2 regions of the Lysinibacillus sp. GJ-1 genome follow, and region 1 is predicted to be linked to the other one. Evidence: predicted binding sites of a transcription regulator. Region 1 holds the regulator's gene; the other holds the start of a gene.

The links. Region 1 encodes Rex, which represses fermentation and respiration genes when NADH is low (regulators of the CRP and FNR family bind a similar motif). Its sites were predicted from a motif close to TTGTGAAATATTTCACAA; they were not measured.
Region 2: a site for Rex is predicted at 2,755-2,772, ahead of LO754_RS01230 (cytochrome ubiquinol oxidase subunit I). Genes of this name have one in related genera too.

Annotation. Positions count from the first base shown of each region.
Region 1 is NZ_CP088912.1:4,240,882-4,248,960, reverse strand. It holds gene rimI (ribosomal protein S18-alanine N-acetyltransferase) at 1-331, shown strand, start outside; gene tsaD (tRNA (adenosine(37)-N6)-threonylcarbamoyltransferase complex transferase subunit TsaD) at 331-1,350, shown strand; gene LO754_RS21090 (ABC transporter ATP-binding protein) at 1,996-3,939, opposite strand; gene LO754_RS21085 (redox-sensing transcriptional repressor Rex) at 4,235-4,870, shown strand; gene LO754_RS21080 (twin-arginine translocase TatA/TatE family subunit) at 4,987-5,202, shown strand; gene tatC (twin-arginine translocase subunit TatC) at 5,223-6,044, shown strand; gene LO754_RS21070 (CPBP family intramembrane glutamic endopeptidase) at 6,083-6,847, opposite strand; gene groES (co-chaperone GroES) at 7,021-7,305, shown strand; gene groL (chaperonin GroEL) at 7,362-8,079, shown strand, end outside.
Region 2 is NZ_CP088912.1:257,958-266,036, forward strand. It holds gene LO754_RS01215 (DUF418 domain-containing protein) at 1-128, opposite strand, end outside; gene LO754_RS01220 (response regulator transcription factor) at 232-933, shown strand; gene LO754_RS01225 (sensor histidine kinase) at 930-2,585, shown strand; gene LO754_RS01230 (cytochrome ubiquinol oxidase subunit I) at 3,033-4,376, shown strand; gene LO754_RS01235 (cytochrome d ubiquinol oxidase subunit II) at 4,373-5,401, shown strand; gene cydS (cytochrome bd oxidase small subunit CydS family protein) at 5,413-5,514, shown strand; gene LO754_RS01240 (TetR/AcrR family transcriptional regulator) at 5,578-6,483, opposite strand; gene LO754_RS01245 (DHA2 family efflux MFS transporter permease subunit) at 6,641-8,079, shown strand, end outside.

The DNA.
Region 1 (8,079 bases):
AAATCAATATGCACACTATGTTTTAGCAGTAGATGAAAACAATACTATAATTGGTTTTTGTGGCATGTGGATGGTTATAGATGCGGCGCAAATAACCAATGTGGCTGTTTTAGAGACGGCTCGTGGACAAGGAATCGGAGAAGGCTTAATGCGGGAAGCGATGCGTATTGCACGTGAGCATGGAATGGACGTGATGAGCCTAGAGGTACGTGAAACCAATACTGTGGCGCAAAACCTTTACCGCAAGCTAGCATTTCAAGATGGTGGCATACGCAAAGGATACTATACAGATAACGGGGAGGATGCCCTAGTCATGTGGGTGAATTTATAATGGAAAATCGAGTTATATTAGCAATTGAATCGAGCTGTGATGAAACAGCAGCCGCGATTATTCGTAATGGTTCTGAAATTGTTTCAAATGTGGTAGCTTCACAAATTGAAAGCCATAAGCGATTTGGTGGTGTTGTACCAGAAATTGCATCACGCCATCATGTCGAACAAATTACTATTGTTATTGAAGAGGCGCTAAAACAAGCGAATATGAAGCCCTCTGACTTAGATGCAGTAGCTGTTACAGAAGGACCTGGTCTTGTAGGAGCACTTTTAATTGGCATTAATGCTGCAAAGGCGTTTGCCTTTGCCAATAATATACCGATTTTAGGTGTGCATCATATTGCTGGACATATTTATGCTAACGCACTTGTTCAACCGATGGAATTTCCACTTCTAGCCCTTGTTGTGTCAGGGGGACATACAGAGCTTGTTTATATGAAAGAGCATGGTTCGTTTGAAGTGATTGGCGAAACACGAGATGATGCAGCAGGTGAAGCATACGACAAAGTTGCACGCGTGCTAGGCTTACCATATCCTGGAGGTCCTCGTATAGATCAGTTAGCACATGAAGGGCAAGAAGCCGTTGCTTTTCCTCGTGTATGGCTTGAAGAAGGCTCGTATGATTTTAGCTTTAGTGGCTTAAAATCGGCAGTTATTAACTATAAGCACAATATGGATCAACGTGGTGAAGAAATATCACCAACTGCAGTTGCAAAGGGCTTTCAGGAAAGTGTAGTGGAAGTTCTAACAGCTAAAACATTGCGTGCAGCGCGGGAGTATAATGTTAAACAAGTCATTGCAGCTGGTGGAGTAGCTGCGAATAAAGGACTGCGCACATCCCTTGAAACGGTTTTTGCAAAAGAGGGAATTCCATTTTTTGTACCGCCATTGAAATTGTGTACAGACAATGCAGCAATGATTGGAGCAGCCGCAACACCAATGTTTGAAGCTGGTATTCGTGGAAATATGATGATGAATGGTCGCCCAGGTATGGAATTAAAATCGTGGGTTGACTAAGAGATTGAAAAGAGGAGGCTCAAGTTATTCGGGCATCCTCTTTTTTTACGTATAAAATCTTGAATATTGTAAGAAAATATATACTTATAATAGAAAAAGAATAGTTGACAAATTTTTCAGAAAATTATCCACAGAACGTGTGAAAAAAACATGTGAAAAAACTGCGAACATTCGTACTTATGCACAAAATGTGGATAACTTGTGCATAAGTTGTGATTATTCTATATATAGTAGCGTATTTTACACAAAACTATGTGGATTAAATAATTTGAAATTGTGGACAGTGTGGAAAAGTCTGTTGATATGTTGATATTACTAGTTTTATAGTGTGAATAAAGTTGTGGGCATTTTTTGTCGAAAAATAGCACTTGACCAATATATATGAAAAATAAAGGCGAGTAAAGAAAAAAGCCATATGACAAGCATATGGCTAAAGGTGCCAGGTACTAAAACAATTCTGAAAATTATGAGGGGAAATCCACGACAGAACGTAAGACGAAGGCATTCCATGCGATAGCGAGGGTTGCGGCTTACGTGTGTGCCCGCGGAAAGCGAAGTGGATTTTTAAGATTTAGGAGCTTATATTATGCAAGGTATTTATGTTTAGTGCCAAGTACTTAAAAGATTATACAGTTGCTATACGATTTACAAAATAATATTTTCTAATTCTTCATTTAGCTCAAGCCATTCCATTTCAATGACTTCGTGCTGTTCTTTAACAGTAGCTAACTCATTTTGTAGTTGTATAATTTTCTCATGGTCTGTGAAAATTTCAGAATCGCAAAGTGCTTCTTCTAAACGAGCAATTTCTACTGAAGCCTTCTGCATGTTGACTTCTAGCTCTTCAATAGTTCTTCTAATTTGGCGTTCACGCTTTTTTGCCTCTTTATCAATTGTTGAAGTAGAGGTCTTTTCAGATGCTGTTGATTGTAGTTGTGACTGAGAAGCTGCTTTCATTTGAGCAATTTCGTAAAGCTCCTGTTTTTTCTCAAGATAATAATCATAATCACCTAAATACTCAAAAGAACCTTCTCCAGATAGCTCAACAACTTTGGTAGCAATTCGGTTAATGAAATAACGGTCATGTGATACGAAAAGGAGCGTTCCAGGATAATCAATTAGGGCATTTTCTAGCACCTCTTTACTATCCAAATCTAAATGGTTGGTAGGCTCATCGAGAATTAAGAAATTCGCTTTTTGCATCATTAACTTTGCCAATGCCAGTCGAGCTTTCTCACCACCAGATAAAGAGTTTACCGTTTTATCCACATCTTCGCCGCTGAATAAAAAGCGACCAAGTACAGTGCGAATATCTTTTTCATTCATTAATGGCCATTCATCCCATAGTTCCTTTAAAACGCTCTTGTTGCTAGATAGTTTCGCCTGTTCTTGATCGTAATAGCCAATTTGCACATTAGTACCATAGCGGATTTCCCCTGCAAGTGGGGACAAATCTTTTACTATGGTTTTTAATAATGTGGATTTGCCCACACCGTTTGGTCCGACTAATGCGATGCGGTCTTCACGAAAAGTTCGTAGTGTTATGCCGCTAGAAATTTGCTTGTCACCGTAGCCAACAGCTAAGGCATCAATAGAAAGTACATCATTTCCACTTTGCCGTTCAATTGTAAAACCGAAGCTAGCGGACTTTTCATCTCCTTCAGGGGAGTCCATCCATTCTGTGCGTTCAAGCATTTTGCGTCGGCTCTGTGCCATTTTGGTCGTCGAGGCACGGGCAATATTTTTTTGAATAAAATCCTCTAGCTTGGCTTTCTCATCTTGTTGGCGTTCAAACATTTTCATATCGCGCTCATAGTTTTTTGCTTTCTCATCTAAATAGGCACTATAGTTGCCTGTATATTTTGTGACGCGATGGCGAGATACTTCATAGACGATAGAAACAACTTGATCTAAGAAATAACGGTCATGGGAAACAATTAAAATAGCGCCTTCATAGCCTTTTAAATAATTCTCTAACCAAGATAGCGTTTCAATATCTAAATGGTTGGTAGGCTCATCGAGAATTAATAAATCGGGCTTGCTTAGTAGCAGCTTAGCAAGAGCTAGACGAGTTCGCTGGCCCCTTGACAAGGAGCTTATTGGTTTTTCATAATCCTCTGGGTAAAATTGCATTCCATGAAGAACAGAGCGTGTATCAGACTCGTACTGATAGCCACCTGCATCTTTAAAATCATGTTGTAATTGGTCATATTCGGACATTATCTTTGTATACATGTCAGAGTTATCGTAAACGGCTGGATTAGCCATTTGTTGTTCAAGGGAACGTAATGCTTTTTCTTGTGAAAGAAGCGGTTCGAAAATTGTCATCATTTCGTCCCAAATTGACAACGTAGAATTTAGTCCAGCATGTTGTTCCAAATAGCCGACTTGTACACCTTTTGGAATGATAATATCGCCAGCATCATATGACAATTGACCAGCAATGATTTTTAGTAAAGTGGATTTACCAGCACCGTTACGTCCTACTAATGCGACACGATCACGATGTTGAACTTCTAGTTTTACGCCACTTAAAATTTCATCGGCAATAAAGGATTTATATAGTTGATTGACTTGTAATACAATCATTCTTGACACCTCAATTCATTCTTAGTGTAAATGATGAGGGATTTGCTTGCAATGTCAGTGCTTTACTTATTCCAAGCTGTCATGTAAGATTGAAACGATTTCTCTTTAGTTAGTGGCGTAAAAAACGCCGTTAACTAAAGGGAAATCCACCAGTGGATGTCACAGATTACCGCATAAGCTTGGAAAATATCTGGACGCAATTACACAGTGATGTAATTGATTTGTATAAGCATGTTTCAAAAGAATATTCAAATGCACTTCTGTGGATTTGATGTGTTTATAAGGAGGAAAAAGTTTGAAACAAGAAGTGAAAATTCCACAAGCCACAACTAAAAGACTTCCTCTTTACTATCGATTTATCCAAAACTTTGCGCAAGAAGGAATGGAACGTATTTCATCGAAGGAATTGAGCGAAGCGATGAAAATCGACTCTGCAACGATTCGTCGTGATTTCTCTTATTTTGGTGCGCTTGGGAAAAAGGGATATGGCTACGATGTACAACATCTATTGACATTTTTTAGTCAAACACTAGATCAGCATGAAACAACAAAAGTAGCATTAATCGGTGTGGGGAACTTAGGTAATGCCTTTTTAAAGTATAATTTCCAGAAAAATCATAATACGCACATTGTGGTGGCATTTGATTCGAAGGCGCCTAAGGAAGGGAAAATGATCAGCAATATTCCTGTGTATCATCCCGATTTACTAGAAGAAAAGTATGCTGAATACGGGGCAGACCTAGCTATTTTAACAGTATCTTCACGCTCTGCTCAGAAGATGGCGGATCGCTTAGCTGCAATGGACGCAAAAGGTATTTTAAACTTTACACCAGAGCGAATTACTGTACCCGATTCTATGAAATTATTAACAATAGATTTATCAGTTGAATTGCAAGCGCTTATTTATTTAATAAGAAATAGCGATAAATAAGTGCATTCACAATTTTGTAAACAGTTACAATTGATGGCGTTCAAACTATCTAAATAAATTCGCCAAACCTAAAAATTTAAGTTAAAATGATATATATATAAGAGGAGGTGGCTGTAATGGTTGTGCACTTAAGTGCTATTACACCAGTTAGTATAGTTATTATCGGTGTGGTTGCAATTTTAATTTTCGGACCAAAGAAATTACCAGAGCTAGGTAAAGCTATGGGTTCTACACTTCGCGAATTTAAAAATGCAACAAAAGGTCTAGCTGATGACGATGATGATGCAAAAAAGAAAGTAATTGAACATAAAGAAAATGATAACGTTAAGTAAGTTAAGGATGTCAATTTAATATGAATCCAAGAGAATTAACTGTTACAGAGCATTTAGTAGAACTAAGGAAACGGCTCTTTATTTGTGCTGTTTTCTTTGTTATTGCACTTATTGTTGGCTTTTATCTAGCTGAACCAATTATTAAATATATTCAATATAGTAAAGAAGCAGAGCAACTAACTTTAAACGCGTTTAATGTGACCGATCCTCTTGTTATTTACCTACAAGTGACGGTTTTTGTAGCGTTCGTTTTAAGTTCACCATTGCTTCTTCATCAAATTTGGTTGTTTATCACACCAGGTTTACATGAGACAGAACGTAAGGCTACTTTAAAATATATTCCTTATTCGTTTATTCTATTTATAGCAGGTGCATCATTTTCTTATTTTGTGTTGTTCCCATATGTTATGCATTTTATGATGGGCTTATCTGCGGATTTAGAAATCAAACAAACAATAGGAATTAACGCATATTTTTCATTTTTGTTTCGCCTAGTTATGCCTTTCGGAATCGTTTTTCAGTTACCTGTTGTAACGTTATTTTTAGCACGTTTAGGTATATTAAATCCTGAATTAATGGTGAAGTTCAGAAAATATGCATATTTCGTGTTAGTTGTGATAGCGGTATTCCTTGCACCACCCGACTTTATTTCAAATGTTATTGTAGCAATTCCGCTATTTGTAATTTATGAGATTAGTATTATTATAGCGCGCAGGGGCTATCGTAAATTTTTACAAGCTGAAGCAATGCAGTTAGAGGAAGAACGGATAGCAGCAGAACGTGAGCAAGTGGAGCGTTTGTTGGCTGAGCAAAAACGACAAATAGAAGAAATGAATGACTAATTTAAAAAGCTGGATGTGATGATCACATCCAGCTTTTTTTATTGCATTTTTTGCAGTTCTTGTAAAAACTTTTGCAACGGTTCAGCGTTTAATTGGATAAGCGTTACAAAGCCATTTAGCATAATGTGCGCGATAATTGATGTCCATATCCGTTTTGTTTTGTGGTATAGGAAAGCAAAGATTAAACCACAAATGGTATACAACAGGATGTGTGAAAAATCAAAATGAATCAGTGCGAAGAAAATAGCACTAACAATGGCCGCCACCCAGAAATTCGTCGTTTGAACAAGTGAGCCGAAAATAACGCGACGGAAGACAAATTCCTCTAAAATGGGACCAAAGACAACAATCGCTAAAATGGCAATGGGTGCACCTTTAGCTATCGCTACGATATCAGCAGTGTTTTGTGAGCCACCCTCGATTCCAAAAACAGCCATTTCAATAGCCGCTCCAATCATTTGACCGAAGAATACAAGGAAGAAACCTAAAACGCCCCACATAATTGTAAGCGGGATAGACTCTTTTTTACCTTGATAGACATCCCAAAACGTTTTATCGCGAGTGGTTAAAATTAAACTTATAATCAATGCAATCGCAAAACTGAGTGCGATATACCAGCCTTGTGTGATAGGAGCTGCTTGTTCGTGAGATAAGCCTGTTGTATTCATCACGAATTGATGGAACGGTAAAAGCAACCATCTACCTGATACTTGCATGATAATGTAAACGATTAAAACGTAAAGAGCAGTTTTTTTATGCTGAACGCTTTTTAGAGAATTATTCACAGTCAAAATCCTTTCCATTCATAAGCTTCCTTTCTATTGTAGAGGAATATGGAAAGAAAACAAAATTTTTCGAAGTTCTCGCTTGCAAAAAAAGAATTGATTGATTATCATAATAAATGTATTAGCACTCGTTGATATAGAGTGCTAATAAACTTTCAACTAATATTTAAATTAATAGGAGGTTGTTTTACTTGTTAAGACCACTAGGAGATCGTATTGTCATCGAACTAATCGAGGTAGAAGAAAAATCTGCATTTGGGATTGTACTACCAGACTCTGCAAAAGAAAAACCGCAAGAAGGTAAAGTAGTAGCAGTTGGGACAGGTCGTGTTTTAGAAAACGGACAACGTGTAGAGCTTGACGTTAAAGTTGACGACCACATTATTTTCTCTAAATACGCAGGTACAGAAGTTAAATATGAAGGCAATGAATACTTAATCTTACGCGAAAGCGATATTCTTGCAATTATTGGATAATTATTATTATATGAATCAAGCTTAACGAATATTCCATTTCAGGAGGGTAAATTCAAATGGCAAAAGACATTAAATTCTCAGAAGAAGCTCGTTCATTAATGCTTCAAGGTGTAGATAAATTAGCAAACGCAGTGAAAGTGACATTAGGTCCTAAAGGTCGTAATGTCGTGTTAGAAAAAAAATTCGGCTCACCATTAATTACAAATGATGGTGTAACAATTGCAAAAGAAATTGAACTTGAAAATCCATACGAAAACATGGGTGCAAAATTAGTAGCAGAAGTTGCTTCTAAAACAAATGAAATTGCTGGTGATGGTACAACGACTGCAACAGTTCTTGCTCAAGCCATTATCCGTGAAGGTTTGAAAAACGTAACAGCTGGTGCAAACCCTGTTGGCATCCGTAAAGGGATTGACAAAGCGGTAGCAGCAGCGCTGACAGAATTACACAGCATTTCTCGTCCGGTAAGCAACAAAGAAGAGATTGCACAAGTTGCGGCAATTTCAGCGGCAGACGACGAAGTAGGCAAACTAATTGCAGAAGCAATGGAACGTGTTGGTAATGATGGTGTTATTACAATCGAAGAATCTAAAGGTTTCACAACGGAGTTAGATGTAGTGGAAGGTATGCAATTCGATCGTGGTTATGCATCACACTATATGGTAACAGATACAGATAAAATGGAAGCCGTTCTTGAGAACCCATACATTTTAATTACAGATAAGAAAATTACAAATATCCAAGAAGTTTTACCACTATTAGAACAAGTGGTAC
Region 2 (8,079 bases), 710 kb from region 1:
AAGGAAAGATCACCTAACTTTTCTTTGCCATACATTCCATACTGAAAAATGAGCAAGTTGGCCATTAAAATACCAAATAAACTAAATCCACGCATTGCATCGATGAAGCGTACACGATGTGCTGTCATTGCCTTTTAACTCCTTTATTGGTTAACTTATATATAGTGTAGTTGGGAAAGCTTATCGTGAATTAACGACTACCTTAAAGTAATCTTAAAAGTAGGTGACAAGGTGCAAGAAGCGGCGATATTTGTGTTAGAGGATGAACGTGCCATTGCGGAAATGATTGAAATTATTTTAAGAAAAGAAGGTTTTGTAAATATTACGTTATGCACGACGATAGAAGATGGGAAAAAAGTGATCGAGCAAAATGTTTTTGATTTTTACTTATTAGATATTATGCTACCAGACGGTAGTGGGCTTGATTTGGCGGAAGTTATTCGAAAGCAAAGTGATGCACCGCTATTTTTTTTAACAGCCAAGAGCAGTGATGCAGATAAACTTCGAGGGTTTATGAATGGCGCAGACGATTATATTACGAAACCGTTTAATCCGCTTGAGCTAGTAGCAAGGGTAAAAGTCCAATTTACTCGATATATGAAGCAAAAGAATGTATCTGGAAGTCACGTTTACACATGTAGCCGTTTTACTTTTGATATAGATGCAGCAGAAATAACTGTAGACGGAAAAAAGGAATTGATTAGCGGTCGTTTATTTTACTTATTGAAGTATTTATGTGAAAACGAGGGGCAAGTATTATCGAAAGAACAAATTTATGAACGTGTGTGGGGCGATTTTTTATTTGACGATAATACGGTAATGGTTCATATTCGCAAGTTACGTGAAAAAATAGAAAGGAATCCTGGTAAACCAACTTGCATTATTACGGTGAGAGGGATTGGCTATAAATTAGTTGGAGATGATCAAGTATGAAGCCGGCAGGGAAATTATCACTGCGTTTTGTATCCTACTTTATCATATTTTATTTACTTATCATTTTGGGCTTCATTATTAGTTTAGTGGTTTTTGGACTTTTTATAAATGAACGAGTCGGTGATAACATCCATACGATGAGTTCTTTTGAAATCGAAGATAATGCAATTGTGAAAAATGGTAAATCCGTAAAAATAGCCGATTTCTTAGAAAAACGCGCAGAGGAAAATGTAGGGCAGTTATATTTATTGAACAATGCCATGGAAATTGTCGATTATACAGGGGATAGTTGTGAGCTGTGTAGCATGACGGACCGTGAAATTATGGCGCTTAAACGTCCAGGCATGCATACGTGGGAAATACCCAAATACTATTTGTTGTTTTTACCTACATCGCCTTTGCAGCCTATGTTCAATGAGGTCTTGCAGGTGATTCGTGAAAAGAAAGAATTCCCTTCGGAGCTACTCGAACGCTTACAAGCTAATCAGATTGCGATTGAAATTTATAATGAGCGTTGGAATCGTGTAAAGGTAATCGGGGAGCATTATAAGAAATTGCATAAGCCGCAGTTGCTAGATGAAAAATATGATATTTTTGAGCAAGCCGAGCTTAGGCAAAGTACGTCATTAGAAGATGGTTCAACGCTAATAGTACGTATGCCAAACCCCTCCTATAAGCCATTTGAAGAGCCTTTTAATAAAGCAATGATTTTATTTGTGTCTATATTTTTTGGCGGGCATAGTATTTTGTTGGTAGGGATTATTTTGTTATCCATGAGCATTTCACGTCAATTTGTAAGGCCCCTTGTATATGTAATCTCTCGTATTGAACGACTAACGCAGTTCGATTATAGGGAAGTAAGTGATAATAAAATCCATCATCAAAAGACAGGTAAATTGAAAAGGAAATTTAAGTTATTCCAACCTGTTGATGAATCGCTTAATCATTTATCTGAACGTCTTGCTTCCAACGAAAGACAAATTCAGCAATCCGAGCAATTACGAGAGGAATGGATAACGGGTTTGTCGCATGATTTAAAGACACCATTAAGCTCGATTTATGGGTATTCTACAATGCTTGCTTCCGAAGAGTATGAATGGACGAAAGAAGAGATGCGAATATTTGCGAATACAATGCGTGAAAAAGCCAACTATATGGATTTACTTATACAAGATTTAACGTATTCTTATCAATTAAAGAATAAAGCAATCCAGCTCGAGAAAGTATCATTAGCACTTGCCACATGGTTACCCCAATTTGCAGATGAGCAAGTATCAATCAAAGTATATGGGGACGTAATGCTTGAAGCAGATGAGCTTTTATTAAAGCGCATCTTAGATAATTTAATTACCAATGCTAAAAAATACACACCAGAAGGTACGAAGGTTCTTGTAGAGGCTCAAAATATAGACAAAGGCATTAAGCTAACGATTACAGACCAAGGTCCAGGTATTCCACAAGATGAATTAGACAATCTTTTTGAACGCTATTATCGTGGTACAAATACAACAGATGATGCAACGGGCACAGGTCTTGGCTTAGCCATTACGAAACAACTGATTGATTTGCATAATGGAACAATATGCGTTCATTCAGATAATAATGGTACTATCTTTGAATTAAAATTTCTTGAAAAATTGCCCTTATGCTAACAATGTTTAATCATACAAGCTAACCATTAAAAAACCGCTAGAGGCTCATGCTTCTTAGCGGTTTTTTAATTATTTGGGGTGGGACTGTTCATTAGTTAATGCCACAAACAAAATATGAATGAAGAAGATTACTCGTTGTTGGAGTGATCTTTTTTTATGTAAATAGAAAGTGTCATGCTATTCACAAAGTTGTCAATGTCGTTTTTTTATAGTGGAAAACCCCTATATTTCTAAAAAGTTGGGTTGCTTATACTGGTTGCATAGAAGAAAAAGGAGATGCAATTTTATGAGGAATCAATGGGTTGATTCGTGTGGTAAATAAACAACAAAATCGTATTGCATATAAATCCCAAGAAAAAAAGTTAATCATTATTAGTTTTGTAATAGCTGGGATAATGTTGATGTCATTTGTCGGGAGAATATTTAGTAGCTAGGAGATGTATAAATATGAATGATTCAGCTGTATTTTGGAGCCGTGCCTTAACCGAATTAACATTATCTTTCCATATTATTTATGCAACAATTGGTGTTGGTATACCGCTGATGATTATGATCGCTCAATGGGTTGGGATTAAAAATAATGATGAGCATTATTTATTACTCGCTCGACGTTGGGCACGTGGATTTGTTATTACAGTAGCAATTGGCGTTGTGACAGGAACTGCAATTGGCTTGCAACTTTCTTTATTATGGCCAAACTTTATGGAATTAGCTGGTCAAATTATTGCTCTACCACTATTTATGGAAACGTTCGCGTTTTTCGTTGAAGCCATTTTTTTAGGGTTGTATTTGTATACATGGGATCGCTTCAAAAATCCGAAGAGACATTTACTATTATTAGTACCAGTAGCCATTGGTGCTTCTATGTCAGCAGTATTTATTACAATCGTGAATGCCTTTATGAATGCACCACAAGGATTTGATATTGTGGATGGGGAGCTAATCAATATTCAGCCCATACTAGCTATGTTTAATCCGGCAATGCCGACAAAGGTAGCGCACGTTTTAGTAACATCTTATATGACGGCAGCTTTTTTATTAGCTTCCATTGCTGCCTATCGCATGCTACGAGGGTCTGCGCACGTATATCATAAAAAAGCGCTGTATTTACTAATGAAATTAGGGTTAGTCTTTTCACTGGCAGCACTTGTAGTAGGAGACTTTTCAGGCAAATATTTAGCGGAATATCAACCTGAAAAATTAGCAGCAGCAGAATGGCATTTTGAAACGGAAGAAGACGCTTCCCTTGTTTTATTTGGTGTATTGGATGGAGAAGACATAAAATACGCTATTAAAATACCTTATGCTTTAAGTGTATTAGCGCATAATAATCCGTTTGCAGAAGTGACGGGGCTTGATCAATTTCCGAAAGATGAACAACCACCACTCTATATTCACTATTTATTCGATGTAATGGTGATGATTGGCACGTTATTAATTGTAGTGGCAGCTGTTTATGTTCTGGGTAAATGGCGAAATTGGCGATTTGTTTCGTCTAAACTATTTAAAAGAGTAATTGTTGCAGGTGGTCCACTTGCACTTATTGCAATAGAAGCGGGCTGGTGGTTAGCTGAAGTAGGGCGACAACCATGGATTTTAAGAGGGTACATGAAAACATCGGAAGGTGCGACTACGAGTGGGCAAGTAGATACGATGTTAATTCTATTTGCGGGCTTATATATCGTTTTAGCAATTGGTAGTATCATAGCGCTTATTCGGATGTTCCGTGACAATCCAATTGAACGTGAACTTGCAGAACATAAATTAGTTGAAGGTTGTGAAGAACCATGAGCTTAGAAGTTTTGGGCATTTCTGTACTATGGTTATTTCTCTTTGGTTATGTCATCGTTGCATCTATTGACTTTGGGGCAGGCTTTTTTAATGCCTATAGTGTAATGATTGGGAAAGATCATATCTTATCACAAGTGATAAAACGCTATTTATCACCAGTGTGGGAAATTACAAATGTTTTCTTAGTTTTTTTCTTTGTAGGTATTGTTGGTTTCTTTCCGCAATCAGCTTACTATTATGGCACAATTTTGCTAGTACCCGTAAGTATTTCTCTAATTTTAATTGCAATTCGGGGGAGTTATTATGCATTTGAATCTTATAGTGCAAAAAGTGGACACATTGGCTATAAGCTAATGTACGGTGTCACTGGTTTATTTATCCCAGCATCCCTTTCCATTGTATTGACGATTTCCGAGGGTGGATTCGTAACAATGGTAAAGGATCAGCCTCATTTGGAAATTGCGAAACTTTTTACTAGTCCTTTAACTTGGTCAATCGTGTTGTTAAGTGTTGTAGCGGTTCTGTATATTTCCGCAGTATTTTTAACTTGGTACGGTAAAAGAGCGAACGATGAACACGCTTCCGATTTAATGAGAAAATATGCACTTGGCTGGTCAATTCCACTTGTTGCAAGTGTTATCGGGATTATGGTGGAATTAAAGGGGCACAATACTGCGCACTATGAAAATATGCTGAATTTATGGTGGCTATTCGCCATGTCAGGTGTTCTTTTTATCATGACTCTAATCCTTTTAGGCGTTAAGAAAAAATATGGGCTAGCCGTTATATTATTGGTCGTACAGTTTGGCTTCGCCTTTTTCGGCTATGGCATTTCTCATTATCCTTACTTGTTGTACCCATATTTATCGGTTCATGATAGTTTTACAAATGAATCGATGGCGATAGCATTGGTCATTGCCTTTATTGGTGGTCTTGTTTTACTCATACCTTCACTTTATTTAGTGATGAAATGGTTTGTATTTGATCGTGATTATGCTTGTGGTAAACGGAATCATCACGTATAGGAGGTTTTACAGTGAATCAATTTATTATTTTTTATGCACCGTTTCTAGTGGTTGCTTTAAGTATTATAATTGGCTTCTGGGTAGGCCCGAAAGACCGTAAAGTAAATCGTTAAAATTGTTTGGGTGACTGGCACCACTAAAGCCCCCGATTAGCATTGCTAATCGGGGGTTTTTGATTACTTTTTACATTGCTCTGATGGTTGTTGCATTTTTACATAGCGCCATAGACTATTGGCAATATCACGTGCTTCAGCAGCATGTTCCGTTCCAACGAATGCTTTTCTGAAAGGGGTGAGCAAGGATTCAATAATAAAGAGTTTTGGTTTTTGTTGCTGCAATTCCTCTAAAAGAAATGTTGCATATTCAAAACCTTCAAGCGTGTCATCCTCTGACAGTCCCTTAGTAAAGCCTGCTAATTGGTCAATGACGACATCTTTACTTACTTGTTGATAATTAATTACGTTTTGTATTGCGTTAAACATTTCAGCACTTATAAGGACTTCATTGGATTCAAGCATAGTTGGTATAATGACACTTATATTGCGTAATGCTACTCGTACAATGGCTTCGCGGTTTATATATTTGTAGTCCGCTATTAGGACTGCACGTAAGGAAAGGTTCACCATCCCCAATGTTTGTACGGCACATTCATAGCTCATCGGTCTAATTTCTTCACCAAAAACTTGGACAAGTCGATTGGCAAGCCATTCTAATTCTTGTAAGTGATAATTCAAAAGGATTTTTTTAAGTTCACTATCCCGTGAATGGAAAATCGATTCGAAAATTTGTATGAGGTTATGCTCGCGATTGACATGCATTAACACTGCCACTTGCTGTGTTAATATTTCTAAATCAGTGGGATCCTTTCCATAAAGAAGCTCGTGTCGACGATTACTAGCCTCCTCACGCCCCTCATCTAAAATGGCAATTAAACATTCATTTTTAGAAACAAAATGATTATAAAAAGTGCCCTTTGAAACTTTGGCTGCACTAATAATATCGTTAATGGACGTATCTAAAAATCCTTTTTCTATAAAAAGTTCCCGAGCTGCAGTAATTATTTGTCTTTTTCTTTTATTCATGACCTCACCTTTTTAAAGTTATTATACTAGTATTCTACAATGTAAACGCTGTTATATCAACGTTTTGAAATTTATTAATCTTAATTCTTGAAAAAAGTAGACTGCGAGTATAAAATAAGTTTTATCGTAAACAACAAGAGAGAATAGAGGGATATAAATGAATAATGACTTAACAATGAAAAAGCCCCCTTATGGCATGATTGCTATTTTGTTCGTGGGTGCTTTTGTTGCTTTTCTTAACAACACATTGTTAAATGTTGCGTTGCCAACAATCATGAAAGATTTTGGTATTACGTATGCAAAGGTACAATGGCTTGCAACTGGATATATGCTGGTCAGCGGTATTTTAGTACCTGCATCAGCATTCTTTGTGACGCGCTTTAAAAATAGACATTTATTTATTACGGCAATGTCTATCTTTACGATAGGTACAATTATGGCTGGCTTTGCTCCAAACTTTGGCATGTTACTGGCAGGGCGTATGGTGCAAGCGGCAGGGGCTGCTAGTATGTCACCATTATTAATGAACGTCATGCTAACTAGCTTCCCAAAAGAAAAACGTGGAGCGGCAATGGGTATTTTCGGTTTAGTTATGATCGCTGCACCAGCAATAGGTCCGACATTATCTGGTTATATCGTTGAACATCATGATTGGCGTATGTTGTTCCAAATGATTATACCATTTGCCATTATTAGTCTACTATTTGGTATTTGGAAATTAGACAATGTAATGGAAACACGTGAAGTACACTTAGATGTTCCTTCTGTATTATTATCAACAGTAGCGTTTGGTGGAATTTTATACGGTTTCAGTACGGCAGGTGACAAAGGATGGTCGAGTCCTTGGGTATACGGTACGATTATAGTGGGGTTTGCTGCTTTAATTATCTTCATCTTTAAACAACTACGTATGGATCAGCCTTTATTAGAATTACGTATTTACAAATATCCTATGTTTGCATTAAGCTCTGCGATTTCCGTAATCGTTTCAATGGCGATGTTCTCGGGGATGATTTTAACCCCTGCGTATGTACAATCAATTCGTGGGATTGAACCATTCGAAGCAGGTTTAATGATGCTTCCTGGTGCCCTTGCAATGGGGATTATGTCTCCGATTACTGGTAAACTTTTCGATAAATTTGGACCACGTATATTAGCGATAATCGGTCTAACAATAACAACAATGGCTACTTTCGGCTTAACGAAATTAGCGATGGATTCTAGTTATACATTTATCGTATCGATGTATACAATTCGGATGTTTGGTATGTCGATGGTTATGATGCCAATTATGACAAATGGTTTAAACCAATTACCACAGATGATGAATCCACATGGTACAGCTATTAATAATACTTTGCAACAAGTAGCTGGAGCTATTGGTAGTGCGGTATTAGTTACATTTATGAATAACCGTACAAAATCAACAGCAGAAGATTTAATTGCAGAGGCTAAAGCACATGCAGCTCAATCTGGTGTTGCACCAACAGCGGAGCAAATGCAACAAATGAAAGAGCAAATTATGCAAACAGCTTTACTAGACGGCATTACACATTCTTTCTTAATCGCTGCTTTTGTGACGGTACTAGCACTAAT